4 regions of the Providencia rustigianii genome follow, and region 2 is predicted to be linked to each of the others. Evidence: predicted binding sites of a transcription regulator. Region 2 holds the regulator's gene; each other region holds the start of a gene.
What was found. The regulator PurR, encoded in region 2, represses purine synthesis genes. The targets are predictions, from matches to a motif close to CANGCAAACGTTTGCNTG.
Positions count from the first base shown of each region.

Region 1: the regulator PurR is predicted to act here: its motif matches at 3,420-3,437, upstream of purE (5-(carboxyamino)imidazole ribonucleotide mutase).
Region 3: the regulator PurR is predicted to act here: its motif matches at 2,849-2,866, upstream of purH (bifunctional phosphoribosylaminoimidazolecarboxamide formyltransferase/IMP cyclohydrolase).
Region 4: the regulator PurR is predicted to act here: its motif matches at 2,635-2,652, upstream of EL244_RS01230 (NCS2 family permease).

Region 1 is NZ_LR134396.1:2,809,655-2,817,322, forward strand. Features, by position in the region: gene EL244_RS12950 (protein-tyrosine phosphatase family protein) at 1-86, opposite strand, end outside; gene cysS (cysteine--tRNA ligase) at 450-1,838, opposite strand; gene ppiB (peptidylprolyl isomerase B) at 2,137-2,631, shown strand; gene lpxH (UDP-2,3-diacylglucosamine diphosphatase) at 2,642-3,364, shown strand; gene purE (5-(carboxyamino)imidazole ribonucleotide mutase) at 3,518-4,033, shown strand; gene purK (5-(carboxyamino)imidazole ribonucleotide synthase) at 4,033-5,115, shown strand; gene EL244_RS12980 (MFS transporter) at 5,234-6,487, shown strand; gene EL244_RS12985 (esterase-like activity of phytase family protein) at 6,590-7,668, opposite strand, start outside.
Region 2 is NZ_LR134396.1:1,695,450-1,703,117, reverse strand. Features, by position in the region: gene EL244_RS07865 (DUF1289 domain-containing protein) at 375-614, opposite strand; gene gloA (lactoylglutathione lyase) at 792-1,199, shown strand; gene rnt (ribonuclease T) at 1,326-1,970, shown strand; gene EL244_RS07850 (Grx4 family monothiol glutaredoxin) at 2,067-2,414, opposite strand; gene sodB (superoxide dismutase [Fe]) at 2,993-3,571, shown strand; gene purR (HTH-type transcriptional repressor PurR) at 4,013-5,038, shown strand; gene punR (DNA-binding transcriptional activator PunR) at 5,050-5,955, opposite strand; gene punC (purine nucleoside transporter PunC) at 6,079-7,305, shown strand; gene EL244_RS07825 (helix-turn-helix transcriptional regulator) at 7,456-7,668, shown strand, end outside.
Region 3 is NZ_LR134396.1:469,614-477,281, forward strand. Features, by position in the region: gene purD (phosphoribosylamine--glycine ligase) at 1-1,136, opposite strand, end outside; gene purH (bifunctional phosphoribosylaminoimidazolecarboxamide formyltransferase/IMP cyclohydrolase) at 1,152-2,741, opposite strand; rRNA gene EL244_RS02170 (16S ribosomal RNA) at 3,388-4,928, shown strand; tRNA gene EL244_RS02175 (tRNA-Glu) at 5,066-5,141, shown strand; rRNA gene EL244_RS02180 (23S ribosomal RNA) at 5,476-7,668, shown strand, end outside.
Region 4 is NZ_LR134396.1:268,239-275,906, forward strand. Features, by position in the region: gene EL244_RS01215 (ABC transporter substrate-binding protein) at 95-937, shown strand; gene EL244_RS01220 (amino acid ABC transporter permease) at 1,014-1,766, shown strand; gene EL244_RS01225 (amino acid ABC transporter permease) at 1,768-2,520, shown strand; gene EL244_RS01230 (NCS2 family permease) at 2,708-4,042, shown strand; gene yihI (Der GTPase-activating protein YihI) at 4,430-4,948, shown strand; gene hemN (oxygen-independent coproporphyrinogen III oxidase) at 5,165-6,538, shown strand; gene ampC (class C beta-lactamase) at 6,814-7,668, opposite strand, start outside.

The sequences.
Region 1 (7,668 bases), 1.1 Mb from region 2:
GATAAATTAGAGTGCTCCGAGCTAACTACTACGGGAGTGACAATTGCTTGAGATACAGATGGGCGAGTTAGATTTATTGGAAACATATTCATCCTTATTTATGTTAGTCAGTGAATTAAAACTCTATTCACTTACCAGTATTCATTTCCGTCATAACCTCGCTTGCATTTTTAGCCAAAAACCAATAAAAAAGCCCACCAAAAATAGTTATTTTTTAGTGGGTCTTATTATTTGTTAGTTTACATAAACTTAAATATCAATCACTAAAAATAGAACATTTCTAGTAGACTTTATTTACGCGTTTATATCCGCTTAAATTCTCTAAATTATTCGAATTGTAGCAAGGCGCCAAAGGAGCTAATCCCTAGAAGCATACACAAGTATGTGACTAGGGTTAGCGAGTGTAGGCAACACAGCTACGGTTCGAAGAATGACGAGAATGACGAATATTACTTGCGACGCCACGTCGTGCCGGCAGAAGAGTCCTCCAAAACAACCCCCATCGCCGTCAATGCATCACGCGCCTGATCCGCCAATGCCCAATCTTTACTTTGACGCGCATCATTACGTTGTTTAATCAGCGCTTCAATTTTCGCCACTTCGGTATCATCTTCGCCTTGTGCTCCACCTTGCAGGAAAGCTTCTGGCTCTTGTTCTAACAGTCCCAGAACTTTTGCCAGTTCACGCAGTTGTGCAGCCATACCATTTGCCGCCGCCATATCTTCTGTTTTTAGGCGGTTAATTTCACGCGCTATGTCAAACAGTACGGAATAAGCTTCTGGCGTATTAAAATCATCATTCATGGCTTCACAGAAACGGGCTTTGAAAGCTTCGCCACCCGCTGGCGCCACTGATTTATCAGTGCCACGTAATGATGTATACAGACGCTCTAACGCAGTACGCGCCTGCTTTAAATTTTCTTCGGTATAGTTCAGTTGGCTACGATAGTGACCTGACAACAGGAAGTAGCGTACAGTTTCTGCATCGTAATATTGCAAAACATCACGGATAGTGAAGAAGTTATTGAGAGATTTAGACATTTTCTCTCTATCAACCATGACCATCCCCGAGTGCATCCAATAGTTAACGTAAGGTCCTTCATGAGCACAAGTTGATTGCGCAATTTCGTTTTCATGATGTGGGAACATCAAATCGGAACCCCCACCGTGAATATCAAAATGGCTTCCCAGCGTTTTACTATTCATCGCCGAACATTCAATATGCCAGCCGGGACGGCCTAAGCCCCATGGAGATTCCCAACTTGGTTCACCTTCTTTTGACATTTTCCATAACACAAAATCCATTGGGTTACGTTTAACATCCGCGACTTCAACGCGAGCTCCCGCTTGCAGTTGGTCTAAATCTTGACGTGACAGTAAACCGTAATTAGGGTCAGTTTTAACCTCAAACATGACGTCGCCATTATCTGCAACATACGCATGCCCACGTTCAATTAAGCTTTCAGTTAGTTCAATAATTTCATGAATATGGCGAGTCGCACGAGGCTCACTGTCTGGGCGTAAAATATTTAACGCATCAAAATCTTTGTGCATTTCAGCCAGCATACGCGTCGTTAATTCTTCCACGCTTTCATTGTTTTCAGCCGCACGTTTGATGATTTTGTCATCAATGTCGGTCACGTTACGCACATAATTAAGATCATATCCCAAATAACGCAAGTAACGGCTAATGGCGTCGAAAGCCACAAAGGTACGACCGTGACCAATATGACACAAATCGTAAATGGTGATGCCACACACGTACATCCCAATTTTTCCAGCATGGATGGGTTTAAATTCTTCTTTTTGGCGAGTCAGTGTATTGAAAATTTGTAGCATCTATTTATTTCCATTTTATTAGTACGTGTATACCTATCATACATCAGATTATCGTATGATTGCGGATATAATATCCAGAAAAAACTGACGAAAATAGCCTAATATTGAATCGCGAACTGCACTAGAAAGCAAGGTAAACTCCCCACTTTGGCATTCAGTTTGTTATATCTCTGTTATGCTATAAATATTTACAAAATGCGCTGTTACTTCAAGTTGAGTTTTATCTATGATATAAACTTGCTGATCTCAACGCTTTCGCAAGTGAGCGCATAAAAAACAATTATTCAGGATAGCTATTATGGTTACATTTCATACCAATCACGGTGACATCGTTATTAAAACTTTCGCTGATAAAGCACCAATTACTGTCGAAAACTTTTTAACCTACTGCCGTGAAGGTTTCTACAATAATACCATTTTCCATCGTGTTATTAATGGCTTCATGATCCAAGGCGGCGGTTTTGAGCCTGGCATGGTCCAAAAAGACACTAAAGCGACTATCAAAAACGAAGCTAATAACGGTCTGAAAAATAGCCGCGGTACATTAGCAATGGCTCGTACTAACGATCCACACTCAGCAACAGCACAATTCTTCATCAACGTCGCTGATAATGACTTCTTAAACTTCCGTTCAGAGCGCCCAGATGGTTGGGGTTACTGCGTATTTGCTGAAGTGGTTGAAGGCATGGATGTCGTTGACAAAATCAAAGGCGTTTCTACTGGTCGCAGTGGACACCACCAAGACGTACCTCGCGAAGATGTTGTGATTGAAAAAGTGACAGTCAGCGAGTAATCCCTGATTTATGTCCACTTATATCATTGCAGATTTGCATTTAAGTGAAGATGAACCGGCAATTACTGCCGGTTTTCTACATTTTATTGAACAACAAGCTATCCATGCGGACAGCCTGTATATTCTTGGCGATTTTTTTAACTACTGGATCGGGGATGATGACAATAACCCGCTGCACCAGCAAGTTGCCAACGCACTGAAACAACTTAGCGAACGCGGTATTCCCTGCTATTTTATTCATGGAAACCGTGATTTCTTAATTGGTAAACGCTATGCCAAACAGTGTGGAATGACCATCTTACCCCAAGAAACTCTACTTGAACTTTATGGCAAACGTATTTTGATTATGCATGGTGATACATTATGTAGCGACGATGCGGCCTATCAAAATTACCGTAAAAAAGTTCATACCCCTTGGATACAGCGTCTATTTCTAGCTTTACCGCTGTTTATTCGCCGCCGTATCGCACAAAAAATGCGTCGTAATAGTCAATATGCCAGCAGCATGAAATCGGAATCGATTATGGACGTCAATCCCGATGCCGTGATTAATGCGTTGAAAAGACACCAAGCTCAGTGGATGATCCACGGGCATACTCACCGACCGGCTATTCATGAAATCAACATCGCTGGTCAGCTGCATTTTCGTGGCGTTTTAGGTGCATGGCACCATGAAGGCTCTGCCTTTGTCATCAGTGAACAAGGAATTGAATTAATTTTCTTTCCTTTTTAATGAATCAATTGTGAGTTATCAAGATTAAAACCCTCTCGTTTGCCTATTTTATAAACACGCAAACGTTTTCCTTACCCTAGTACCATGATATGATCAGGGCAATTCATCTTCCCGCCTTCGGGTGACATTATATCAATACAGGGATCACACCAAATGACTGCCCAAGTTCCTTCTCAATCTGCGGCAAAAATCGCCATTGTTATGGGTTCTAAAAGTGATTGGACAACGATGCAGCATGCTGCTGATGTGTTGACTGAACTTCAACTGCCTTTTCATGTAGAAATTGTTTCTGCGCACCGCACTCCGGACAAACTATTTTCGTTTGCTGAAAATGCAAAATCAAATGGGATTGAAGTGATCATTGCTGGCGCTGGCGGCGCGGCACATTTACCGGGTATGTTAGCGGCTAAAACGTTAGTTCCTGTACTGGGCGTTCCAGTTCAAAGTGCTGCATTAAGTGGTGTCGACAGCTTGTATTCCATCGTACAAATGCCAAAAGGCATCCCTGTGGGTACGCTAGCAATTGGTAAAGCAGGTTCCGCAAACGCCGCATTACTCGCGGCTCAAATTTTAGCAACTCATGATGCTGAACTGTTTAATCGCCTATCGGCATGGCGTGAAGCGCAAACTAATGACGTATTAAGTAATCCAGATCCGAGGGAAGCGTAATGAAACCGGTTTGTGTCCTCGGTAATGGTCAATTAGGTCGAATGCTCCGCCAAGCTGGTGAGCCTCTCGGTATTTCTGTTTTCCCCGTCGGTTTAGATGCAGAACCAGAAGCCGTTCCCTATCAGCAAAGTGTGATCACCGCAGAAATAGAACGCTGGCCGGAAACTCCGTTAACTAAAGAGTTAGCACGTCACAACGCATTTATTAACCGAGATATTTTTCCTCGGTTAGCCGATAGATTTCCACAAAAAAGCCTATTTGATTCGTTAAATTTATCAACCGCCCCATGGGCATTATTAGACTCCCCTGACCAATGGCCCGAACTGTTCGCTACGCTTGGGGATTTTCTAATCGTTAAACGTAGAACTGGCGGTTACGATGGGCGCGGTCAATGGCGTGTGCGTCCCGGTGACGAAAAAGACTTACCCACTGAGATTTATGGCGAATGTATTGTTGAACAAGGTATTCCCTTTGACTCAGAAGTCTCAGTGATTGGCGCCAGAAGCCAATCCGGTGAATCCGTTTTCTACCCGATCACTCATAACCTACATCAAGAAGGCATTCTACGAACCAGTGTAGCTTTCCCTGATGCTAACCCTGTTCAACAGCAACAAGCTCAATCCATGCTAAGCGCAGTGATGAATGAATTAGGTTATGTCGGCGTGATGGCAATGGAGTGTTTCGTAGTCGGTGACAAGCTGCTGATCAACGAAATCGCTCCTCGCGTGCATAATAGTGGTCACTGGACGCAAAACGGTGCCTCAATCAGCCAATTTGAATTGCACTTACGCGCCATTTTGAATTTACCAATGCCAGCTCCTGAAGTCTTTAGCCCCGCAGTGATGGTCAATTTGATTGGTACCGAGGTTAATAATGACTGGCTCAATTTACCGTTAGTGCATCTCCATTGGTATGACAAAGAAGTCCGCCCTGTCCGTAAAGTGGGTCACTTAAATCTTACCCATACTGATTGCCTAAAATTGAAAGATAGCCTTGATAACCTGATCCCAATGCTGCCAAATGAGTATAAAAGTGGCATTGAGTGGGCAAAAACAAAATTAGACTGGTACTCTCGCCAATAAATAGGGAAAATAGCGCCATTCGTGCCCGAAAGTCATTTTTCGGGCATTGTGCTATTTTTACCCTGCAATTTACTCCCCAATTTTATCATTGAAAATGCAGGGATTTACTGGAGTCAACATGCCAGAAACACAATCCCCATCCTTTAGCCCATTGTATCAATGGTCAATTCTTATTCTTCTGGGAATGGTCTATTTTCTTGCAACGGCAACCACTTTTACCTCTTTAGGTGTGGTGTTACCGGGTATGATCAATGAACTAAAATGGAATTGGACTGAAGCAGGTTTCGGCTTTACCTTACTCGGATTAACTTGTGGTCTAGCAAGTTTTCTCCCCTCCGTATTAATTCGTAAAATAGGTGTTCGTTTAACCTTATTACTGGGAATGCTGGTCTTTGTTTCAGGGTTTTATAACCTATATGCGACACAAACGATTAGCACCTATTTCCTAGGTACTGCATTAATTGGAGTCGGCTTTACCTTACTGGCTACCGTACCGGGCACCTATGTCATTTCACGTTTATTTGAGAAACAGTCTATCGCCTTTGGGGTTTACTTCACCATAGGAGGATTAGGCGGGGTTGCAGGTCCTTGGATCTATTTCTACGCCTCTAACCAGCTCGGCTCTTGGCGTATGCACTGGGTACTCTGTGCGGTTTACCTGAGCATTGTTACGCTAATCACTATTCTGGCACTACGTGAAGGTAAAAAAGAGCAGTCCCACGCTAAGAGCGTGACCCAAAAGTACGTTAGTGATCCCAACAAACCCATTTACCGTACTGCTGAAGTTTGGACTGTTAGAGGCGCGCTCAGAACATGGCAATTCTATTTAATTTCGGCAACCTATACCTCATTTCTATGGTGCGGCATTACCGTAAACAGCTTTGCAGTCGCGCATATTGAAGAACGTGGTTTTGGCATGACTGTCGCGGTTTCTTTACTCAGCACTATGGCCTTTGTAAATGCTTTTTCTCGCTTCTTGGGCGGTGCCGCAGGGGAATGGCTCGAACCGAAGCGATTACTGATTGGTAGCCTGATTATTATGGTTCTCGGGGTTGTTGCGTTAAGTATTTCAACTTCTTGGTTCTGGCTAATTATGTTCGTGATTTGTGTGGGGGTCGGCTATGGAATGACCTTCTTAGCATCCAGTGTTTTATTGTCTAACTATTTTGGTCGTGGCCCTTATTTAGAACTATTCTCTGTGGTAAATCTGATTTCTACCATTGCATGTTTAGCGCCATTTATTGCTGGAGCAATCAAAGATCTTACAGGAAGTTTTACTCCCGCACTTTTGACTATCGCCGCACCGGTTGTGGTCATCTTATTTTTTACCTTGATGATGAAACCGCCTATTCTCGCTGTTAAAAAACGCTAATCCAACACCAATAAAAAGGCTCGGGAAAATACCCGAGCAAATTATCAAACCAAGGGAAAAACAAGGATCCAGCTATCATCGTACTTCTATTACTTTATCGATTTACGGCTTCAGTAATTCAGGTACTTTCAGTAAAATAAATTCATTATCATCCGCTTTGTTCGGGTCGCGGCTGGAGGAGAATGGATAGTTATTATCATTGCCAACAATAATGTGCTCGCTATCCACCACATCCACGTTTTCAATTGTAAAAAACGGAAAGGTAAACACGCCATTATTCAACGGTTTTTTCGCTAAATTGCCAGGATCTTGGATATTCATCAGATCAACATAGGCTTGTTTATCCACGGCACCACCCTCGTTATTATCAGAGAATGCAATCCGATAAACACGTTTAAACTTCGCCAAATTGCTGAAGCAGTTCTCTTTGTTTGTCGCCCCTTCAACACAGGCTTTATCCACCGTACCTTCTCCATTATCACGTTCGATAATCAAACCATGGGAATCATCAATCAGGTTAAAATCACCAATGGCATTCTGGTTATCTTCAAATACATATAGCCAACTACGCCCTGTCCAATCCTGTTTCTTCACATCAAACTCAAGAATACGCGCCGCTTTTTTGCCGTTTACATTCTCATAATCTTGCTTATCTTCTAGCCACAAAGCGCCCTCAAGCATTGGATAAAGTTTTGAACCATCTGGCGATGATGCCATGCCTTCAAAACCTTTCGAGCGATTAACTTGGAAATTCACTTTATCCGCGGGTTTACCCGGTGTAGTGAGTGTGTAATGGTCTGGTGACACCACCTTTTTGCCATTCACTTGGGTTTCAAATAGCGCAAGTACCTTGCCGTTTAAATCCATTTTTATCAGGTAAGGTCCAAATTCATCACCAACCCATAAAGCCCCATCGGCAAATTGAAAACTTTCAGGGTCAAAATCACTCCCCGTTAGATAACGTTGCTGGCTACTTTCATTAATAATATGGAAGGGGATAATTTTGTCTGGGTCATGGAAGAAAACTGTTTTCAATGGCGTCGTATTACCACTTTTAAAATCAATATCATACTGGGTCAAATAGAGCATCGAGTCTGGAGAGTTCATTTTATTGCCGAAACCATTATCGGTAAGTACCCAATAGGTTCCATCAGTCATCCGTTTAATACCTGAATGCCCCT
Region 2 (7,668 bases):
AATCATGTTTTTATAAAAAACAATTCAATTTATTAATAAGATAACCTATCAATTATCTTATTAATAAGAATAGCCTTACTCTGCTTTCAAATCTATCTATTTTAACCCTTATAGTAATTACGACTAACAATAAAAAAAGCAATGGCAAATAAATTGTTTAAAAACAAAAGAATATAGTTACTCTTAAAGTTATATTTTTTACAAGGGGTTCAGAATAATACCATCACTAATTTTTATAAATAAAATTTAATTGAAAGATAACTTATGAAATAAATTTAATCTAATATAATTAAATGTGAATCTTTTCAACAATCGATTGATTGAATTATTAATATTAAAGCATATAGATAAAAATAATTACATACCGTAATAAATTAGAAAAGTGACTGTTGCAGATCAATTATTTCTTCTTGTATCACTTTTTTGCTATTTGCTCTTAGTAACCGTTGACGGCATAAGCGAATCACATGACGTTTTTGAGCATTAGTCAATTGTAACCACCCAAATCTTTCATCCCGAGTCCTATAGCAACCTCGGCAGTAACCCTGCTCATTGGTTTGACATATCCCGCGGCAAGGGCTAGGAATCTCAAAAAATTCAAGTTGTTCTGCCATAGTTAATCCCTCCCCACAATCAAAGTCATAAATATATGATATACTCCCCAAAAATGAATATAACCATTAATTGAATAAAAAATAAACTGTAATCGCTGTATTTAGTAATATACCCACGTTATATTAATAGATAAATCGATTCGGCATTATGATGTGAAAATTTATAGGGAGAATTTTATGCGCTTACTTCATACCATGTTACGTGTGACTGATATGCAACGTTCCATTGATTTTTATACCGACGTTTTGGGTATGCGTCTATTACGTACGAGTGAAAATCCTGAATATAAATACTCTCTTGCTTTTGTGGGTTATAGCGATGAAAGCGAAGGTGCAGTGATTGAACTAACTTATAACTGGGGTGTTACTGAATACGAAATGGGTAATGCTTATGGACATATTGCACTCGGTGTAGACGATGTTGCAAAGACCTGTAATGATATTCGCCAAGCTGGTGGAAAAATCACTCGAGAAGCAGGTCCAGTAAAAGGTGGCTCTACTGTGATTGCCTTTGTGGAAGACCCTGATGGGTATAAAATTGAATTAATTGAAAATAAAAGTGCAAGTAAAGGGTTAGGTCACTAATCAACTCAATTGTTTAAAATTTAGGTGGCTTTCATGTCCACCTAAATTTTCTATTGTATTTAGCGACAAAAATATATTCCCTTTGGCATAATAAAAGCCAACCAGAAACCGTAAACTGAAAGTCAAATGTCTGAAAAAAATAATCCTAACTCACTGGTAAATCGCTTCCGAGGTTACTACCCTGTCGTTATTGATGTTGAAACTGGTGGCTTTAATCCTAAAACGGACGGTCTATTAGAAATAGCGGCAATTACTTTGAAAATGGATAATGAAGGTTGGTTATCTATTGATGAGACTTTACATTTTCATGTGGAGCCTTTTGAGGGCGCTAACCTAGAGCCTGCCGCGCTTGCATTCACGGGCATTGACCCAACAAATCCATTACGCGGTGCAGTCAGTGAATATGATGCTTTGCATGCCATATTTAAAACGATCCGCAAAGGGATGAAAAATACTGACTGTAATCGCGCCATAATGGTGGCCCATAACGCTAATTTTGACCATAGCTTTGTGATGAATGCAGCAGAGCGTTCTGGTTTAAAACGTAATCCTTTCCACCCTTTTGCCACTTTCGATACAGCCGCATTAAGTGGCTTAGTTTTTGGGCAAACTATTTTGGCTAAAGCCTGTGTTACCGCAGGAATTCCTTTTGATGGAAAACAAGCTCATGGCGCATTATATGATACCAATCGGACTGCGCTCCTGTTCTGCGAACTCGTGAATAAATGGAAGAAGCTCGGTGGTTGGCCCCTCCCCGCAGAATCCGAATAGTGTAAGTAACTACATAAAAAAACCGTATTAGACTTTAAAATACTAATACGGTTTTTATTACTTGATGTAATTTTAACAAATTACAACAGCAGTAAATTATTCAGAGGCCGCGTCATCCGCAGAACGATATTTATCCGCAGTTTCCTTAATTAGCGTTTGTAACTCGCCACGCTGGAACATCTCAACAATAATATCGCATCCACCAACTAATTCACCATCGACCCATAGTTGTGGGAATGTTGGCCAATTGGCGTATTTTGGTAACTCTGCACGGATATCTGGATTCTGTAAAATATCAACGTAAGCAAAACGCTCACCACAAGAAGATAGAGCTTGCACTGCTTGAGCAGAAAAGCCACAGCTTGGCAGCTTTGGCGAGCCTTTCATATATAATAAAATTGGATTTTCTTTAACTTGGCGCTCAATTTTTTCAATTGTTGTCATTTCTAATTCCTAAAGCATGGGTGCTGATTTTGTAGTCAATTAGCAGTATTACCCGCCTCTTTATATACCGAAATCATTAACTGGAATGACTTCTCGGCACTGTTAAAACATCGTAAACAGCTCAGTGATAGTTTCATACAATATGCCAGTTTTGTAAGGTGATTACTATAGCACTCCTACTTGCTTCACTCAAAAGGTGAAAAGCTGCGTACATTGGTTCTCTTTTGCAAATGTCTATTTTACTGCGCTGTTTTTACAGTGTAATTATGGTTGTTGTTTGTTAATATATTAGCAAATTAATAACACTGAATGCTTTTCCATACTCAATAAAAGCTAAAAGTGGAGAGGTTGCCGAGATAAAACTTGAATATACCCAACAAAAACTTAGTCATTAATAGCATCATGGGATAGGCTTTTTATTCTTAAAAGTTGTATCCTATGATAATAATTAAATGATATATCAAACAGCATAATACGACGTTAACGTTTTAGCTGTAATAATAGAAGTAAGAACAATTTCAGCTCATTTTACGAGCAAACACCCTAAATATTGAATAAAAGCAATCAAGGAGTACGCAATGTCTTTTGAATTACCAGCTCTACCGTATGCTAAAGATGCTTTAGAACCTCATATCTCTGCAGAGACCTTAGAATATCACTACGGTAAACACCATAATACTTATGTTGTTAACCTGAACAACCTAATCAAAGGGACTAAATTTGAAGGTTTGTCTTTAGAAGAAATCATTAAAACTTCTGAGGCTGGTGTATTCAATAACGCCGCTCAAGTTTGGAACCACACTTTTTATTGGCACTGCTTAGCCCCTAATGCAGGTGGCGAACCTACTGGCAAAGTTGCAGAAGCAATCAATAAAGCATTCGGTTCTTTTGCTCAGTTCAAAGAGCAATTCACAGATGCTGCTATTAAAAATTTTGGCGCAGGTTGGACTTGGTTAGTTAAAAAATCTGATGGTAGTCTAGCTATCGTTAATACATCTAACGCAGCAACACCAATTTCTGGTGATGATAAACCTATTTTGACTGTTGATATCTGGGAACATGCTTACTATATCGACTACCGTAACGCACGTCCAAAATACTTAGAAAACTTCTGGGCGCTGGTTAACTGGAAATTTGTTGAAGAAAATCTGGCTTAATTGTAGTTCAGATCTAAAATGATTAAGGGCGAGTATCATACTCGCCCTTAATTGTTTTTCACCTTCAATGGTGGTGAAAAAAGAAATCAAAAAATATGTACGGCAAAAAGAATAATTACAACTAAAGAGCCCATTGCCGCCATTAATCCATATTTAAAATCTGTATCCATGAGTTCCTCTCATTTAAAGTAAAGAAGTTGAAGTAATATTAACCATGCCAATACAACGGTTAATTTAGTATACATCCACAAAAATGCAAAACCAGTGCTTATGTCACATGTTATAACATCAATTATTTCTTTCGTTTTTGCGCTAGATCAGACAAAATCGATAACAAATCGCTAAATTATTGCTTGTAAAGGGTCAATGCATCAATATGCAGGTAATTATTTAACTAGAATTCTTTTAGAGACCAAGTCTGGTCAGGAGTTTTTTCTTCCCATGGCAACGATTAAAGATGTGGCGAAGCGTGCTGGCGTCTCCACCACAACCGTCTCCCATGTTATCAACAAGACGCGTTTTGTCGCTGATGATACAAAGACAGCCGTTTGGGCTGCCATCAAAGAGCTTAATTATTCACCAAGTGCGGTTGCCCGTAGTTTAAAAGTCAACCATACAAAGTCTATTGGCTTACTGGCAACATCAAGTGAAGCGCCCTATTTTGCTGAAGTTATTGAGTCGGTAGAAAATAGTTGCTATGAAAAAGGCTATACCCTAATTTTATGTAACTCCCATAGTAATTTAGGTAAACAAAAAGCCTATCTGCAAATGTTAGCGCAAAAGCGTGTTGATGGCTTATTGGTGATGTGTTCCGAATACCCTGACACTCTTATCAGTATGCTGGAAGACTATCGCAATATCCCCATGGTCGTAATGGATTGGGGTACATCTCGAGGCGACTTTACAGATAGTATTATTGATAACTCTTTCCATGGTGGTTATCTTGCTGGGCGTTACTTAATTGATCGAGGTCATCGTGACATTGGAGTGATCCCTGGCTCCCTTGAAAGAAACACCGGTATAGGGCGGCTTACTGGCTTTAAAAAGGCCATGGAAGAAGCCAAGGTTACCCTAAGAGATGAATGGATCGTTCAAGGGGATTTCGAACCAGAATCCGGCTATAAAGCCATGATGCAAATTTTAAGTAATAAGCATCGCCCTACTGCCGTCTTCTGTGGTGGGGATATTATGGCGATGGGAGCCATCTGCGCTGCTGATGAAATGGGCTTGCGCGTCCCTCAGGATATTTCCATTATTGGTTATGATAATGTGCGTAATGCTCGTTATTTTACCCCTGCATTGACTACCATCCATCAGCCTAAAGAGCGTTTAGGGCAGATGGCATTTACGATGTTGCTCGACCGTATTGTTAATAAACGCGAAGATGCACAGACGATTGAAGTTCATCCTCGCTTAGTTGAGCGTCGCTCTGTCGCGGATGGTCCATTTATTGATTATCGTCGATAAGGATGTCTTATTCAGGACGATAACCATTCAGCGTTGAGGGTTTCACTATCGCCAAGATAATCCAGTAACCAACTCAACGCTGGAGAAGGATTATTCTCTACCCAAGTTAAACAACAAGGGCTCGATGGAAATGGTTGTGATAGCTTTAACTCCACCAACTTCCCTTGTTCACATAATGGTGCTGCACGGTGTTCCGGTACCATTCCAACGCAAAGACCATTCATCAAACAAGTTAATCCACTCTCCCAGTATGGCACCACTAAGCGCCGCTGGTTATCCAGTGCCCATGTATCTCTTTTAGGTAAACTACGTGATGTATCCTCTAAACATAAGCTAGGATATTGACGCATTTGGTCATCAGAAAGCTTGTTTTCAATTTGAGCTAAGGGATGATCAGGACTAGCAACACAGCGCCAAGACATAAATCCCATATCACGAAAACTGTAACGCTCACCAATTGGAGACGCGCGTGTAGCACCGATAGCCACATCCACACGCCCATCAGCTAAGGCATCCCATACCCCATTAAAAACCTCAGGGTGAATAAATAATTCGATGTCAGGAAAATGTCGATAAAAATCCAAGATCAATTGCTCTGTTCGCTGTGGTTTAACAATACAATCCACAGCAATACTGAATTGCCCACGCCAGCCATTTGCCACTTGCTGACACATATGGCGGGTATCAGTCATTTTTTTGATAACTGATCGTCCTTCCTTGATAAAGATAACACCCGCTTCAGTGAGCACAACATCACGATGGCGTCGTTCAAATAGAGGTACAGCAAGCCACTCCTCAATTTGCTTTACAGTATAACTGATTGCAGAAGGCACACGATGCAGCTCTTCGGCGGCACCGCTAAAACTTCCCGTTCGAGCAACAGCATCAATTACTTCAAGTGCATGCGCTGACCACATACGCGTTCCTTTCAAAATATTTGATAACAGAGTCCAAATATTACCGTTTCACAATGTAAAAAAACAGCCTATACAATAAGATAATCGTTAACATTATTTCAAATATTAATTAAGTAAAATACTATGACCAATACTGCGACAAAAAACTCTTCCGGTTTTCTGATTTACCTTGCAGGGTTAAGCATGCTAGGTTTTTTGGCCATCGATATGTATCTGCCTGCCTTTGGTGCTATGCAAACATCCCTGAATACAACTGAAGGTGCTATCAGCGCTTCACTCAGTATTTTTTTAGCTGGTTTTGCTTTTGCTCAACTAGTGTGGGGGCCCCTTTCAGATAAATTAGGTCGTAAGCCAATTCTGATCGCTGGATTATCACTATTTATTATTAGTTGCCTCGGAATGTTGTGGGTTACAGATGCAACTCAATTGTTAATACTGCGCTTTTTACAGGCTGTCGGTGTATGTTCGGCTGCAGTACTCTGGCAAGCATTAGTTATTGATCGCTATGATGAAGCAGATACTCAAAAAGTCTTTGCTTCAATTATGCCTCTTGTTGCTCTGTCTCCGGCTTTAGCGCCACTATTGGGTGCTTGGGTATTAGAGCATAAGGATTGGGAGTTTATTTTTGTTGTTCTTATGATGGTTGGCGTTCTGTTGCTTCTTCCGACTTTATTTTTAAAGAAAATCACGCCAAAAACAGTTTTAGAAGAAAAATCTTCATCAGATAAAATTTCTTTTTCAAAATTAATGAGTTCCCGTATCTTTAGTGGAAACGTGCTGATTTATGCTTCTTGTAGCGCAGGTTTTTTTGCATGGTTAACTGGCTCACCATTTATCTTACGTGATATGGGCTTTAACCCTGCTGATATCGGCTTAAGCTACATCCCGCAAACTCTGGCATTTATTGTCGGTGGATACGGTTGCCGCTTTGTTTTGATAAAAGTGCGAGCTGAGCTGTTATTCCCGTTATTATTAATTGGTTATGCTATTAGTATGTCCGTACTGTTTATCATGGCACTGTATAGCCAACCAACATTAACCTTAATTCTAATTCCATTCTGCTTTATGGCAGCGATGAATGGAGCATCCTATCCCATTGCAGTTTCGAAAGCACTGAATGCATTCCCAACAGCCAGTGGCAAAGCTGCCGCCTTACAGAATGCATTGCAACTCGGTTTGTGCTTCTTAGCTAGCTTGCTTGTCTCTGCTCTTGCTTTCAACCCATTACTCGCAACAACTGGCGTTATGGCGTTTACTATTATTCCGATGATTCTTGGTTATTGGATGCAACGTTGTGCCGTAAAGTCGAATAATGAGGTAAAGCGTGCTGAGTACCAGCATAATTCCTAATTATTTCAACTAGCCACGACTTAGCCACATCACACTTCAATAAGCGATGTGGCTTTTTTATCTTCAATTAGTTACGAATAATTTATAGGGTTAATTTTATATTCAAAACAGGCTATCATAAAATCATTCAATGATGAATTTTTGAGAACCATGCTAAAACAGTATTATCCACCGGATGAATTAAAAGAGTTTGTAAGCTCAATTTTAATCATCAAGAAGTTCACATCTCCTATTAAAATATTTCCAGGCACTGGTGCGGAAATATGGATTTCTTCGACCAATATCAGCATGTCCACTGATGCCCATACATCTATAAATCCATATCAACTCATCATTCCAAGAATTAATATTTTTACTGCAATT
Region 3 (7,668 bases), 1.2 Mb from region 2:
GTGACGACTTCACCTGCTTGATTTAACTTGGTACCCGCGTGGAATACTTTACTATCAGCAGCCTCGCTGGTTGGTAAACCAGAAATGACATCGCCGTTGCGATAATCGCCCGGATAACCACCTGCGGCGATAACAACGCCTAGAGCAGGGCGTTCATCCCATAGGGAATCTTTACCTGCTAACTCACCTTTAGCGCCCGCTAAACACAGTGCAACTAAATCAGACTGCAAGCGCATCATAATTGGCTGAGTTTCAGGATCACCAAAGCGGCAGTTAAATTCAATGACTTTCGGATTTCCGGCTTTATCAATCATCAAACCTGCATATAAGAAGCCTTGATAACGATTACCTTCCTGATCCATTCCTTTGACCGTAGGGTAAATCACGTGCTCCATGACTCGCTGATGAACTTCATCAGTCACGACAGGTGCTGGAGAATAAGCGCCCATACCGCCAGTATTTAACCCTGTATCACCGTCACCAACACGTTTATGATCTTGGCTGGTTGCCATTGGAATGACATTTTCACCATCAACCATCACGATAAAACTGGCTTCTTCACCATCGAGAAACTCCTCGATAACGATACGATGACCCGCGTCACCAAAGGCATTTCCAGCCAGCATATCGTGTACCGCATCTTTAGCTTCTTGCAGTGTCATCGCAACGATAACGCCTTTACCTGCGGCAAGGCCATCAGCTTTAATAACAATCGGTGCGCCGACTTTATCTAAGTACGCGAGAGCGGGCTCAACTTCAGTAAAGTTTTCATACGCTGCTGTTGGAATATTATGGCGAGCTAAGAAATCTTTGGTAAAGGCTTTTGAGCCTTCAAGTTGTGCAGCACCTTGAGTTGGACCAAAAATCGTGAGTCCAGCTTGCTTGAATGCATCAACAACACCAATAACTAAAGGCGCTTCAGGACCTACGATGGTCAAGCCAATTTGTTTATCCTTGGCAAATTGAAGTAGTCCATCGATATCCGTCGCTGAAATATCAACATTCTCTAACGCTGGCTCAATCGCTGTTCCTGCATTACCTGGAGCAACATAAACTTTGTCTGCTAAAGGTGATTGTGCTGCTTTCCACGCTAAAGCGTGTTCACGACCGCCGCCACCAATAATCAATATATTCATAAAAACCCCTAAGAATTAATGACGGAAATGACGCATGTTAGTAAAGATCATTGCGATGCCATGTTCATTAGCTGCATCGATGATTTCATTATCACGGATAGAGCCACCCGGTTGGATAACACACGTTACACCAACTGCGGCAGCGGCATCAATACCATCACGGAATGGGAAGAATGCATCAGATGCCATTGCACAGCCCGCGACTTCTAAACCTTCATCCGCAGCTTTGATGCCTGCGATCTTCGCGGAGTACACACGGCTCATTTGCCCTGCGCCAATTCCGATAGTCATATCATTCTTAGAATAAACAATTGCATTCGACTTCACGAATTTAGCCACTTTCCAGCAGAATAGGGCATCTTTTAATTCACGCTCAGTCGGCTGACGTTTAGTCACCACACGCAAATCGTCGGCGGTTACCATGCCTAAGTCACGGTCTTGTACTAATAAGCCACCGTTAACACGTTTGAAATCTAAGCCAGCAACTGGCTTGCTCCATTCTCCGCAAACTAAAACGCGAACGTTCTGTTTTGTTGCTAATGAAGGAAGCGCATCTTCAGCAATAGAAGGTGCGATAATCACTTCCACAAATTGGCGTTCAATAATAGCTTCCGCTGTCGCTTTATCTAATTGGCGGTTAAACGCAATAATGCCACCGAATGCGGAGGTAGGATCAGTTTTGAATGCTTTATCGTAAGCGGTATGAATATTATCGCCAATTGCTACGCCACAAGGGTTAGCGTGCTTAACAATTACGCAGGCTGGTTCGTCGAAAGATTTGACACATTCAAGAGCGGCATCGGTATCAGCGATATTATTATAAGAAAGCGCTTTACCTTGAATTTGTGACGCAGTAGCGATTGACGCTTCCTTCGGATTCTCTTCTATATAGAAAGCGGCATCTTGATGGCTGTTTTCACCATAACGCATATCTTGCTTTTTAATGAAGTTAAGATTCAAGGTACGAGGAAAGCGACCCGATGGCTGAGAAGTGTCACCATGGTAAGGTGCAACGAGCTCACCAAAGTAGTTAGCAATCATGCTGTCATAAGCGGCAGTATGTTCAAATGCTTTAATTGCTAAGTCAAAACGTGTTGACCAATTTAAAGAGTTTTCGTAGTTATCCATCTCTTCAATGACTGTACTGTAATCATTGCTATTTACGACGATGGCAACATCTTTATGGTTCTTAGCGGCGGAGCGAACCATGGTTGGACCGCCGATATCAATATTCTCAACGGCATCTTCTAATGTGCAGTTTGGTTTTGCTACGGTTTGAGCAAAAGGATAGAGGTTTACAACCACCATATCGATAGGGGCAATATCATGTTCTTGCATGATTGCGTCATCGGTACCACGACGACCTAAGATCCCACCGTGAACTTTAGGGTGCAGAGTCTTAACACGACCATCCATCATTTCAGGAAAACCAGTGTAATCCGAAACTTCAGTGACCTTTAGGCCTTGCTCTGCTAATAACTTTGCGGTTCCACCAGTAGAAAGCAGTTCAACACCACGCTGAGAAAGCGCCTTAGCGAATTCAACAACCCCTGTTTTATCAGAGACACTGAGCAGGGCACGACGAATAGGACGAAGCTGTTGCATGAGAGAGATCCCTTGGATTTGGATAAAGAAAGCAATATCTATATATAAGTCACTAACAATTTCAGAGCATCAAAATAAAATCAATGCTGAATTTTCGCGCCAATTGTAGCGCAAACGTTTGCGTAATGCGCGAACTATTTTAACTATTTTTCATCATTGTGGATAACTCTGTGTGTAAATCGGTATAAATAGGGGTTTTGCTGTGGAATGCAGCAGTTGAATCAAAAAATGCAAAAAATATCAAAAAAAGGGTTGCCAGATTTTTCTGACTCCCTATAATGCGCATCCACTGACCGGGAACAAGCCAACGCAAAGCGCGATGGACACTGAACCGGCAGCGAGAGAATCTGAAAAGATTAAGCAAAAAATGCTTGACTCTCACTGAGGAAAGCGTAATATACGCCACCTCGCGACAACGACCTAAGTTGATAAAAACTGAGTCGATTTCCAAAAGAAATGTCGCACCGCTCTTTAACAATTTATCAGACAATCTGTGTGGGCACTCACAAGACACTATCAAAAAAATATTTGATTTTAAAGTCTTGAAGAGTGACTAACACGTTAATTCATATATATGAACTAATAGGTAATTTGGTTTCTTAGGAAATCAAACGACAGTAAACATTCTTTGAGCATCAGACACTTTTAATTGAAGAGTTTGATCATGGCTCAGATTGAACGCTGGCGGCAGGCCTAACACATGCAAGTCGAGCGGTAACAGGGGAAGCTTGCTTCTCGCTGACGAGCGGCGGACGGGTGAGTAATGTATGGGGATCTGCCCGATAGAGGGGGATAACTACTGGAAACGGTAGCTAATACCGCATAATCTCTAAGGAGCAAAGCAGGGGAACTTCGGTCCTTGCGCTATCGGATGAACCCATATGGGATTAGCTAGTTGGTGGGGTAATGGCTCACCAAGGCGACGATCCCTAGCTGGTCTGAGAGGATGATCAGCCACACTGGGACTGAGACACGGCCCAGACTCCTACGGGAGGCAGCAGTGGGGAATATTGCACAATGGGCGCAAGCCTGATGCAGCCATGCCGCGTGTATGAAGAAGGCCTTAGGGTTGTAAAGTACTTTCAGTTGGGAGGAAGGCGTTGATGCTAATATCATCAGCGATTGACGTTACCAACAGAAGAAGCACCGGCTAACTCCGTGCCAGCAGCCGCGGTAATACGGAGGGTGCAAGCGTTAATCGGAATTACTGGGCGTAAAGCGCACGCAGGCGGTTGATTAAGTTAGATGTGAAATCCCCGGGCTTAACCTGGGAATGGCATCTAAGACTGGTCAGCTAGAGTCTTGTAGAGGGGGGTAGAATTCCATGTGTAGCGGTGAAATGCGTAGAGATGTGGAGGAATACCGGTGGCGAAGGCGGCCCCCTGGACAAAGACTGACGCTCAGGTGCGAAAGCGTGGGGAGCAAACAGGATTAGATACCCTGGTAGTCCACGCTGTAAACGATGTCGATTTGGAGGTTGTTCCCTTGAGGAGTGGCTTCCGGAGCTAACGCGTTAAATCGACCGCCTGGGGAGTACGGCCGCAAGGTTAAAACTCAAATGAATTGACGGGGGCCCGCACAAGCGGTGGAGCATGTGGTTTAATTCGATGCAACGCGAAGAACCTTACCTACTCTTGACATCCAGAGAATTTAGCAGAGATGCTTTAGTGCCTTCGGGAACTCTGAGACAGGTGCTGCATGGCTGTCGTCAGCTCGTGTTGTGAAATGTTGGGTTAAGTCCCGCAACGAGCGCAACCCTTATCCTTTGTTGCCAGCACGTAATGGTGGGAACTCAAAGGAGACTGCCGGTGATAAACCGGAGGAAGGTGGGGATGACGTCAAGTCATCATGGCCCTTACGAGTAGGGCTACACACGTGCTACAATGGCGTATACAAAGAGAAGCGACCTCGCGAGAGCAAGCGGAACTCATAAAGTACGTCGTAGTCCGGATTGGAGTCTGCAACTCGACTCCATGAAGTCGGAATCGCTAGTAATCGTAGATCAGAATGCTACGGTGAATACGTTCCCGGGCCTTGTACACACCGCCCGTCACACCATGGGAGTGGGTTGCAAAAGAAGTAGGTAGCTTAACCTTCGGGAGGGCGCTTACCACTTTGTGATTCATGACTGGGGTGAAGTCGTAACAAGGTAACCGTAGGGGAACCTGCGGTTGGATCACCTCCTTACCATTGAAGTGTTTTTGTGAAGTGCTCACACAGATTGTCTGATAGAAAGTAGAGCAATAGGCTATACGTGGGAGAGCTATTCGAAAGAGTGGTTCTTACACGAGATATGCAACAAAGCAATTTGTGCAGTATTTCGTGTCCCCTTCGTCTAGAGGCCTAGGACACCGCCCTTTCACGGCGGTAACAGGGGTTCGAATCCCCTAGGGGACGCCAATTGCGCCGATATCGAGTGAAAGACGATGTCCCCAATAATGATTAAGCCAATTACGATGTAGTTGGTTTAACAATTATGCTCTTTAACAATCTGGAACAAGCTGAAAATTGAAAACAACGCACATTGTTTTGCTTAAACAATGTGAGAGTCTCTCAAAAAATCTCAACTTGAAGATGTTCTCTGAACATTCGAGTCGACGAGCGACATGAGTTCAAGGCAGACAGCGCACAGCAAGCGCAGCGTACTTAAGGTACGTGAGCATTGCGAGCACTGACTAACGCCGAAATCATGAAGCACAGTCACTCGTTGTAAGAAGACACCTTCGGGTTGTGAGGTTAAGCGACTAAGCGTACACGGTGGATGCCTAGGCAATCAGAGGCGATGAAGGACGTGCTAATCTGCGAAAAGCGTCGGTAAGGTGATATGAACCGTTATAACCGACGATATCCGAATGGGGAAACCCAGTGCAATCCGTTGCACTATCGTTTGATGAATACATAGTCAAACGAAGCGAACCGAGGGAACTGAAACATCTCAGTACCTCGAGGAAAAGAAATCAACCGAGATTCCCCTAGTAGCGGCGAGCGAACGGGGAACAGCCCAGAGTCTTAATCAGCATTAGCATCAGGAGAACGGTCTGGAAAGGCCGGCAGTATAGGGTGATAGCCCCGTATCCGAAGGTGTTAGTGTTGTGAACTCGACGAGTAGGGCGGGACACGTGTTATCCTGTCTGAATATGGGGGGACCATCCTCCAAGGCTAAATACTCCTGATTGACCGATAGTGAACCAGTACCGTGAGGGAAAGGCGAAAAGAACCCCGGCGAGGGGAGTGAAATAGAACCTGAAACCGTGTACGTACAAGCAGTGGGAGCCTTGATTTATCAGGGTGACTGCGTACCTTTTGTATAATGGGTCAGCGACTTATATTCTGTAGCAAGGTTAACCGTATAGGGGAGCCGTAGGGAAACCGAGTCTTAACTGGGCGAATAAGTTGCAGGGTATAGACCCGAAACCCGGTGATCTAGCCATGGGCAGGTTGAAGGTTGGGTAACACTAACTGGAGGACCGAACCGACTAATGTTGAAAAATTAGCGGATGACTTGTGGCTGGGGGTGAAAGGCCAATCAAACCGGGAGATAGCTGGTTCTCCCCGAAAGCTATTTAGGTAGCGCCTCGTGAACTCATCTTCGGGGGTAGAGCACTGTTTCGACTAGGGGGTCATCCCGACTTACCAACTCGATGCAAACTACGAATACCGAAGAATGTTATCACGGGAGACACACGGCGGGTGCTAACGTTCGTCGTGAAGAGGGAAACAACCCAGACCGCCAGCTAAGGTCCCAAAGTCATGGTTAAGTGGGAAACGAAGTGGGAAGGCTCAGACAGCCAGGATGTTGGCTTAGAAGCAGCCATCATTTAAAGAAAGCGTAATAGCTCACTGGTCGAGTCGGCCTGCGCGGAAGATGTAACGGGGCTAAACCATGCACCGAAGCTGCGGCAGCGATATGTAAATATTGTTGGGTAGGGGAGCGTTCTGTAAGCCTGCGAAGGTGTGCTGTGAGGCATGCTGGAGGTATCAGAAGTGCGAATGCTGACATAAGTAACGATAATGCGGGTGAAAAACCCGCACGCCGGAAGACCAAGGGTTCCTGTCCAACGTTAATCGGGGCAGGGTGAGTCGACCCCTAAGGCGAGGCAGAAATGCGTAGTCGATGGGCAACGGGTTAATATTCCCGTACTGGTGATAATTGCGATGGGGGGACGGAGAAGGCTAGGCTGGCCGGGCGACGGTTGTCCCGGTTTAAGGATGTAGGTGGGTGAATTAGGCAAATCCGGTTCACTATACACTGAGGTCTGATGACGAGTCACTACGGTGGCGAAGTAGCTCATGCCCCGCTTCCAGGAAAAGCCTCTAAGCTCTAGATTATCATTAATCGTACCCCAAACCGACACAGGTGGTCAGGTAGAGAATACTCAGGCGCTTGAGAGAACTCGGGTGAAGGAACTAGGCAAAATGGTGCCGTAACTTCGGGAGAAGGCACGCTGGCATTAGGTGAAGTCCCTTGCGGATGGAGCTGAAGCCAGTCGAAGATACCAGCTGGCTGCAACTGTTTATTAAAAACACAGCACTGTGCAAACACGAAAGTGGACGTATACGGTGTGACGCCTGCCCGGTGCTGGAAGGTTAATTGATGGGGTTATCCGTAAGGAGAAGCTCTTGATCGAAGCCCCAGTAAACGGCGGCCGTAACTATAACGGTCCTAAGGTAGCGAAATTCCTTGTCGGGTAAGTTCCGACCTGCACGAATGGCGTAATGATGGCCAGGCTGTCTCCACCCGAGACTCAGTGAAATTGAACTCGCTGTGAAGATGCAGTGTACCCGCGGCAAGACGGAAAGACCCCGTGAACCTTTACTATAGCTTGACACTGAACATTGAGCCTTGATGTGTAGGATAGGTGGGAGGCTTTGAAGTGTGGACGCTAGTCTGCATGGAGCCAACCTTGAAATACCACCCTTTAATGTT
Region 4 (7,668 bases), 1.4 Mb from region 2:
TATAAATATATTATTTAATATTATTTCAAGTGCTAAGAAATAGTTGATAGCTTGTGATGGTCGATTTACAAAAATTTACCGTTAGGGGTATTCAATGAAAGCTCGTATTCTTACTTCCGCACTTTTAGTTGCAGGTCTGGCGCTGACAGCGAATGTCGCTAGCGCAGACAAATTAGATGATATTAAACAAGCGGGAGTGATCCGCATTTCAGTTTTTGACAGTAATCCCCCATTCGGATTTATTGATCCTAAAACAAAAAAACTAGCCGGTTATGATATCGATATCGCCCAAGCGATCGCCGATGACCTTGGTGTAAAATTAGAACTACGCCCAACCAACCCTGCCAACCGTATTCCACTACTAACCTCCGGTAAAGTTGACCTGATCGGCGCTAACTTCACGATCACCGACGAACGTGCAAAGCAGGTGGATTTCTCCATTCCTGATTTTGCGACAGGACAAAAATTTATTGCCCGTAAAGGTGTACTGAAAACCCCTGAAGATATTGCTCCTCTGCGTATTGGTGCGGATAAAGGTACTGTGCAGGAAGTGACTCTGCGTGAACGTTTCCCAAATACCAAAGTCATTTCATATGATGATACTCCACAGGCCTTTGCTGCACTGCGTAATGGTAATGTCCAAGCGATCACTCAAGATGATGCCAAACTGGTGGGTTTATTAGGTAACTTACCGGAAAAAGTCAAAGCTGATTTTGAAATATCACCTTTTAGCCTGACAAAAGAGTATCAGGCACTGGCAGCAAGCAAAGGGGAAACTCGCTTAGTTGAAAGCGTGAATGAAACATTGCTGAAATTGGAAAAACAGGGCAAAGCGAACGAAATCTATAACCGTTGGTTTGGACCTGAAACTAAAGCCGCTCAACCTCGCGGAGAGTTTAAATTTGCACCACTGAGTCAGCAGCAACCTCAATCTTAATCATTATTGGTTGTTGAGATTTTCCAAACACCCCTGCCAATCACGCAGGGGTTGTTAGTTATGTAGAGGCACAATTATGTTTGAGACATTTTTTAGCGGTGACTTCTGGTCTGCGCATCTCTTAGCACCACAATATTTAGAGTGGTTTGGCTATGGCTTTTTGCTGACAGTCTGGATTTCCGTCTGCACGATTATTGCAGCCACACTATTAGGTTTCATTGTTGCCTCTGCAAGAGATAGCCAAATTGCCCCATTGCGCTGGTTTGTGAGCGCGTATATTTCAATTTTCCGCAACACGCCCTTATTGGTGCAGCTCTTTTTTTGGTATTTCGCCTCAGGAGAAATTTTACCTGCATCGATGATGGAATGGTTGAATACTCCCCATGAAGTCCATTTTTTTGGGGTGGTGCTAAGCTGGCCATCATTTGAATTTTTAGCTGGGTTTGTTGGATTGACACTGTACACCGTGCCATTTATTGCTGAAGAAGTACGTTCTGGTATTCGAGGTGTACGCCAAGGACAAAAACAAGCGGCATTCGCGCTGGGCTTAACCTCATGGCAAGCGATGAAGCTGGTGGTTTTACCGCAAGCGGTCAAAATTGCCCTACCACCATTACTCGGACAGTATATGAATGTGGTAAAAAACTCCTCATTGACGATGGCGATTGGTGTTGCTGAGCTGTCATATGTTTCGCGCCAAGTAGACAGCCAATCCTTACAAACATTTGCCGCCTTTGGTTTGGCTACCGTGTTGTACATCGCAATCATTGCGTTGATGGAAGGTTGGGGACAGTGGCGACAACAACGTAATTTGGCTCAGGGGGTATAAAATGGATTTTTCAGTCATAGAAGATAACTGGCAGTATTTGCTGTTTGGCGCTTATCCTGATGGCCCTCTAGAAGGGGCAGCTTTAACCTTAATCATGAGCTTAGTGGCGGGTGCAGCTTCGGTTGTATTGGGTACATTAGGCGGTATTGCATTAGCCATGTTGCGCGGTTTTTGGGTAAATTTGTTCGCTGCGGTTTTAGGTTTTTTCCGCGCGATCCCCGTTATTATGCTGATTTTTTGGACATATTTTTTATTGCCCGTTGTACTCGGAACGGAGATCCCAGGGATCACGGCGGTAGTCTGTGCATTAGCGTTGATCACGTCTGCCTACTTAGCGCATGCGGTGAAAGCAGGCATTCTTGCTATAGGAAAAGGGCAGTGGCATGCGGGAATGTCTCTCGGTTTTAACCGCTGGCAAGTGCTAGGGTATATCGTCCTGCCTCAAGCGTTAAGAATGATGGTGCCGTCGTTTATTAATCAATGGGTGGCATTAATTAAAGATACGTCCCTTGCTTATATTGTTGGAGTGGCAGAGTTGTCATTCTTAGCTACCCAGGTGAATAACCGCGAAATGGTTTATCCGCTAGAAGTTTTCCTCTTTGTTGCATTTATTTATTTTGTTATGTGCTTATCGGTCGAAATTATAGCGAATCAAATAGCCAAAAAACTCAGTGATAAAAATGCAGTTCATCAGCGGTCAGCCAAACGAGGGCTATTATTTTGGCGACATCAAAAACTGATCGCACTGTCTTAGTGAATTGAAAAATGGCGGTATAATCGCCGCCATTAAATTCAACAATTGAATTTCCAGACAATTCTCTTCATCTCTACAGTATCAGTTAGTTAGGACAAAATTGCCTATTAAAATGACGCAATCGTTTTCTTTTTTGTCATTTAGTTGTACCATTAGCCGAAAAAAACTTTTTTTAAGGCATGTTTAAATGAGTAATCAATCTTCTGGCTCTTCGCAACAACAGGGTCTGTTTCAGCGCGTGTTTAAATTACAAGAACACGGAACTACTGCTAGAACAGAAATCGTTGCAGGGTTTACCACTTTTCTGACGATGGTCTATATCGTCTTTGTTAACCCCCAAATTCTGTCTGTCGCGGGAATGGATATCAAAGCGGTATTCGTTACCACCTGCTTGATTGCGGCAATTGGTAGTATCTTTATGGGTCTGTTGGCAAATTTGCCAATCGCAGTCGCTCCAGCGATGGGGTTGAACGCCTTCTTTGCTTTTGTGGTGGTCGGTGCCATGGGATATTCATGGCAAGTGGCAATGGGAGCAGTGTTCTGGGGAGCGGTCGGTCTCTTTATTTTGACACTATTTCGCATTCGTTACTGGATTATCGCGAATATCCCTCTTAGTTTACGGGTGGGGATCACCAGTGGTATCGGTTTATTCATCGCCATGATGGGATTGAAAAACTCCGGTATTATCGTAGCAAACCCAGATACTTTAGTTTCAATTGGTAATTTGACTCACCATAACGTTTGGCTGGGTGCATTAGGCTTTTTCATCATTGCTATTTTAGCTGCACGTAATATTCATGCCGCAGTGTTAGTGTCTATCGCGGTCACAACATTGATTGGTCTGGCTTTAGGCGATGTAAAATATAGCGGTATATTCTCAATGCCGCCAAGTATTACCAGTGTGGTGGGGCAAGTTGAATTTGTTGCTTCATTTGACCTCGCGTTATCCGGCGTTATTTTTGCATTTATGTTAGTTAACTTGTTTGACTCCTCTGGCACCATGATTGGGGTTACCGATAAGGCGGGTATTACTAACGAGCGCGGTACTTTCCCCCGCATGAAACAAGCTTTATATGTTGATAGCTTAAGTTCTGTGGCAGGTTCTGCGATGGGAACCTCTTCAGTGACGGCGTATATCGAAAGCTCCTCTGGGGTTTCCGTCGGTGGTCGTACGGGTTTAACGGCAATTGTTGTCGGTGTTTTATTCCTACTGACCATGTTTATCTCTCCGCTGGCAGGCATGGTTCCTGCGTATGCAACGGCGGGTGCGTTGATTTATGTTGGGGTGCTGATGACCTCCAGCTTGACGCGGGTAAAATGGGATGATTTAACCGAATCCGTTCCTGCCTTTATCACTGCGGTCATGATGCCATTCAGTTTCTCAATTACTGAAGGTATTGCGCTGGGCTTTATCGCTTATTGTGCGATGAAAATTGGTACTGGGCGCTGGCGTGATCTGAGCTTGTGTGTCGTACTGGTTGCGATTATGTTTTTGTTAAAAATGATTCTTGTCGACGCCTAATATTCGTCATACTTCAAGCTGTGGCGTTGTTGTCTTCTCTCGGCTACTCGGGTCTCATACTTATGTATGCTCCCCGAGATAACCTCATTAGGCGCCTAGCCACAACTCGAATTATTTAGATCATTGGAAAACTTAAGAAACTTAGAATGGTGATCAGGTGATCATTTTCTTTAGGTAAAAGCTATTTAGAAGATTAATACCCCCTCAGCTGGCTCTCCCTTTTTGTTGCTTGCATGCAACTCGAATTATTTAAGGTATAATCATTAAGGTACTGCTGCGAATGCAAAGTGAGAGAAAATTCACCTAAATTGCAAAGTAGTGCTTTCACCGCTTAAGAGATCCTGCTAGATTCCGCAGCAGAAACTGATTTTATCAAGGTAGCAAACCATGAATTCACCAAAAAAACCAACCAGCAATCTGAAGAAAAAATACCGCAAGACAAAAGAAGAGATTAACGCGGAAGGTCGTGAGCGTAAGCGCGAGAAAAAACATCGCGGTCATAAGTCTGGTAGCCGTAACCAAGATGGCACTTCAAATGGTCAAAAAAATGGGCAAAATACTCAGGCCGACCCACGCCTAGGTAGCAAAAAGCCAATTCCATTAATTGTGGAGGGTAACCAGCCAGTTGCACGCCCTGTTGCGAAAGAAAAAGTCGTCGTTAAAGAAAAAATGACGCCAGAAAAAGAGCTGGAAATGCTAGAAAGCGATGATCGCTTAGATGGCTTACTAGCACGCCTCGAAGAGGGTGAAACCATCACAGAGCAAGAGCAAAAATATATCGAAACTTGCTTAGACCGCATTGATGAGTTGATGAAACTCCTCGGTATTGAATATGTGGAAGAAGAAGGTGACGAAGAGGAAGAAGAGAAGTTTGATGACATTATGCGCATCTTAAAAAGTAAATAATCTCTCCACCTCAATTTTCCTCCTGTAAATTACGGGAGGAAAATTATCACTATCTCCGCGAATCTTCTTTTTCTTTGATGTTGCATCAGATCTGTTTTTCCTAACATCGCTATAATCTTTTCGGTATAGACTCTTTACATAAATCGCCAAAAAATAATCTAAAGAGACATAATTAATAGTGATGCTTTCGAGCTTGTGGTCAATTGAGGAATATGAATGTCAGAGCAAAATATCGTTTGGGATCTTGCGTTAATCCAAAAATATAACTATTCGGGTCCACGCTATACCTCTTATCCAACAGCCTTAGAGTTTAATCAAGACTACGATGAGCAGGCCTTTATTGCAGCCACTCAGCGCTATCCTGAGCGCCCGTTATCTCTGTATGTGCATATTCCGTTTTGCCATAAACTTTGTTATTTCTGTGGTTGCAATAAGCTGGTGACTCGCCAAAAACATAAGGCGGATGAGTATTTACAAGTCATTGAAAAAGAAATTATTCAGCGAGCAGCATTACTTAAAAACCGTACCGTGACTCAGATGCACTGGGGCGGTGGTACACCAACTTACCTCGATAAAGCGCAAGTGAGCCACTTAGTTGGTTTACTGAAAAAACATTTCCATTTTGCACCGAATGCGGAGATGTCCATTGAAGTCGATCCCCGTGAAATTGAACTCGATATGATTGACCACCTACGTAGTGAAGGCTTTAATCGTTTGAGTATGGGGGTGCAAGATTTCAATAAAGAAGTGCAGATTCTTGTTAACCGAGAGCAAGACGAAGAATTTATTTTCGCGTTAATCAAACGCGCAAAAGAAACCGGTTTCACCTCTACCAGTATCGATTTGATTTACGGTTTACCAAAACAAACGCCAGAAAGTTTTGCATTTACTCTGAAAAAGGTTGCCGAGCTAGCGCCAGACCGTTTGAGTGTTTTTAACTACGCCCACTTACCTAATTTGTTTGCGGCGCAGCGTAAAATCAAAGATGAAGACCTACCAACCGCAGAGCAAAAGCTGGATATACTGCAAGAAACCATTGCAACACTGACCTCGGATGGCTACCAATTTATTGGTATGGATCACTTTGCTCGTCCTGAAGATGAGCTAGCAGTGGCACAGCGTGAAGGAATTTTACACCGTAATTTCCAAGGTTATACCACCCAAGGGGACTGCGACCTATTAGGACTAGGGGTTTCGGCGATCAGCATGCTGGGGGATAACTATGCCCAAAACCAAAAAGATTTAAAAACCTATTATGCGCAAGTGGAAGAAAAAGGGCATGCTCTCTGGCGTGGGTTGGTATTAACCGATGATGATTGCCTACGTCGAGATGTTATCAAAACCTTGATTTGTAACTTCCAGCTGAACTTTGCACAAATCGAAGCGCTATATCCCATTGATTTTAAATCTTACTTTAAAGAAGATTTAGAGTTACTGAAGCCAATGGCGGATGATGGGCTGGTGGAAATCAGTGAAACGGGTATCACGGTCACGCCACAAGGGCGTTTGCTGATCCGTAATGTGTGTATGTGTTTTGATGTGTACTTACGAAGTCAAATGCGTATTCGTCAATTTTCCCGCGTCATCTGAATACTCTTCATATTTCGTGCTGTAGCGTAATGTTCGTCATATTTCGCACAATAGCTGCGTTGGCTTTATTCGGCTACTCGGGTCACATACTTTTGTATGCTCCCCGAGATATCCGAATTTTGCCGCCTTGCTCTAGCGCGAACTATTTAGAACATTGGATGTTTGTTAGATAGTTATCTAAAACATTCCAGACTCCAGACTCCAGACTCCAGACTCCAGATTCCAGATTCCAGATTCCAGATTCCAGATTCCAGATTCTGCATATTTCACTGGGGCTAGTGCTTCACTTTTTCGATTAACTGATAAGTTGCGTTGATGCGTTCAGGGATTGGATACCATTGGTTGGAGAGCAACACGATGCCAATTTTTTCCTCTGGAATAAATACCGCGTAAGTGGCAAATCCGCTCGTGGAACCCGTTTTGTTATACAGAGCGCGTGATTCTGGTGGCATTGGCGGTTGAATGGCTTCAACTTTTTGAGGCTTCAACGCCATATCATCGCGATTACCTTGTTGTAATTGCGCCAAAGAAACTGGCCACGGATAGCTTTCCCACATCAAATCTTGTACAAACGAATCCGTCATATACACCCCAGTATGGGTATCTTCCACTGCTTCCTGCCAAGGTTTCTTCACATCGACCACTTGCATATTAATATCTAAAAAACGAATTAAATCTTTGGCTGTGGATTTCAAACCATAAGCCTCGTTATCCAGTATTTGTGGCGTCACTCGGACAGGTTGATGCTGCTTATTATAACCTTGTGCATAATTTTGCTGCTGATCTTGCGGAATCTGTAAATAGGTATGTTTCAGTCCTAACGCCGGTAACATCGTATTTTCCATGGCGTCAGGGAATGTGGTATTCAACTGTTTTGCCGTAATAATTCCCAATAATCCCACACCTAAATTGGAGTAAGAGCGATATTGTCCGGTAGGTTTTTCTGGAGACCATTGCTGATAATAGCTGATTAGCTCGGCACTATTGGTCACAGCATCGGGAACAAAAATGGATAAGCCAGAGGTATGTGTGGCTAAATTCATCACTGTCACTTTATCAAACACCGTATTTTTTAATTCTGGCACATAGTGGCTGACCGCTTGAGAAAAATCGAGTTTACCTTGTCCTTG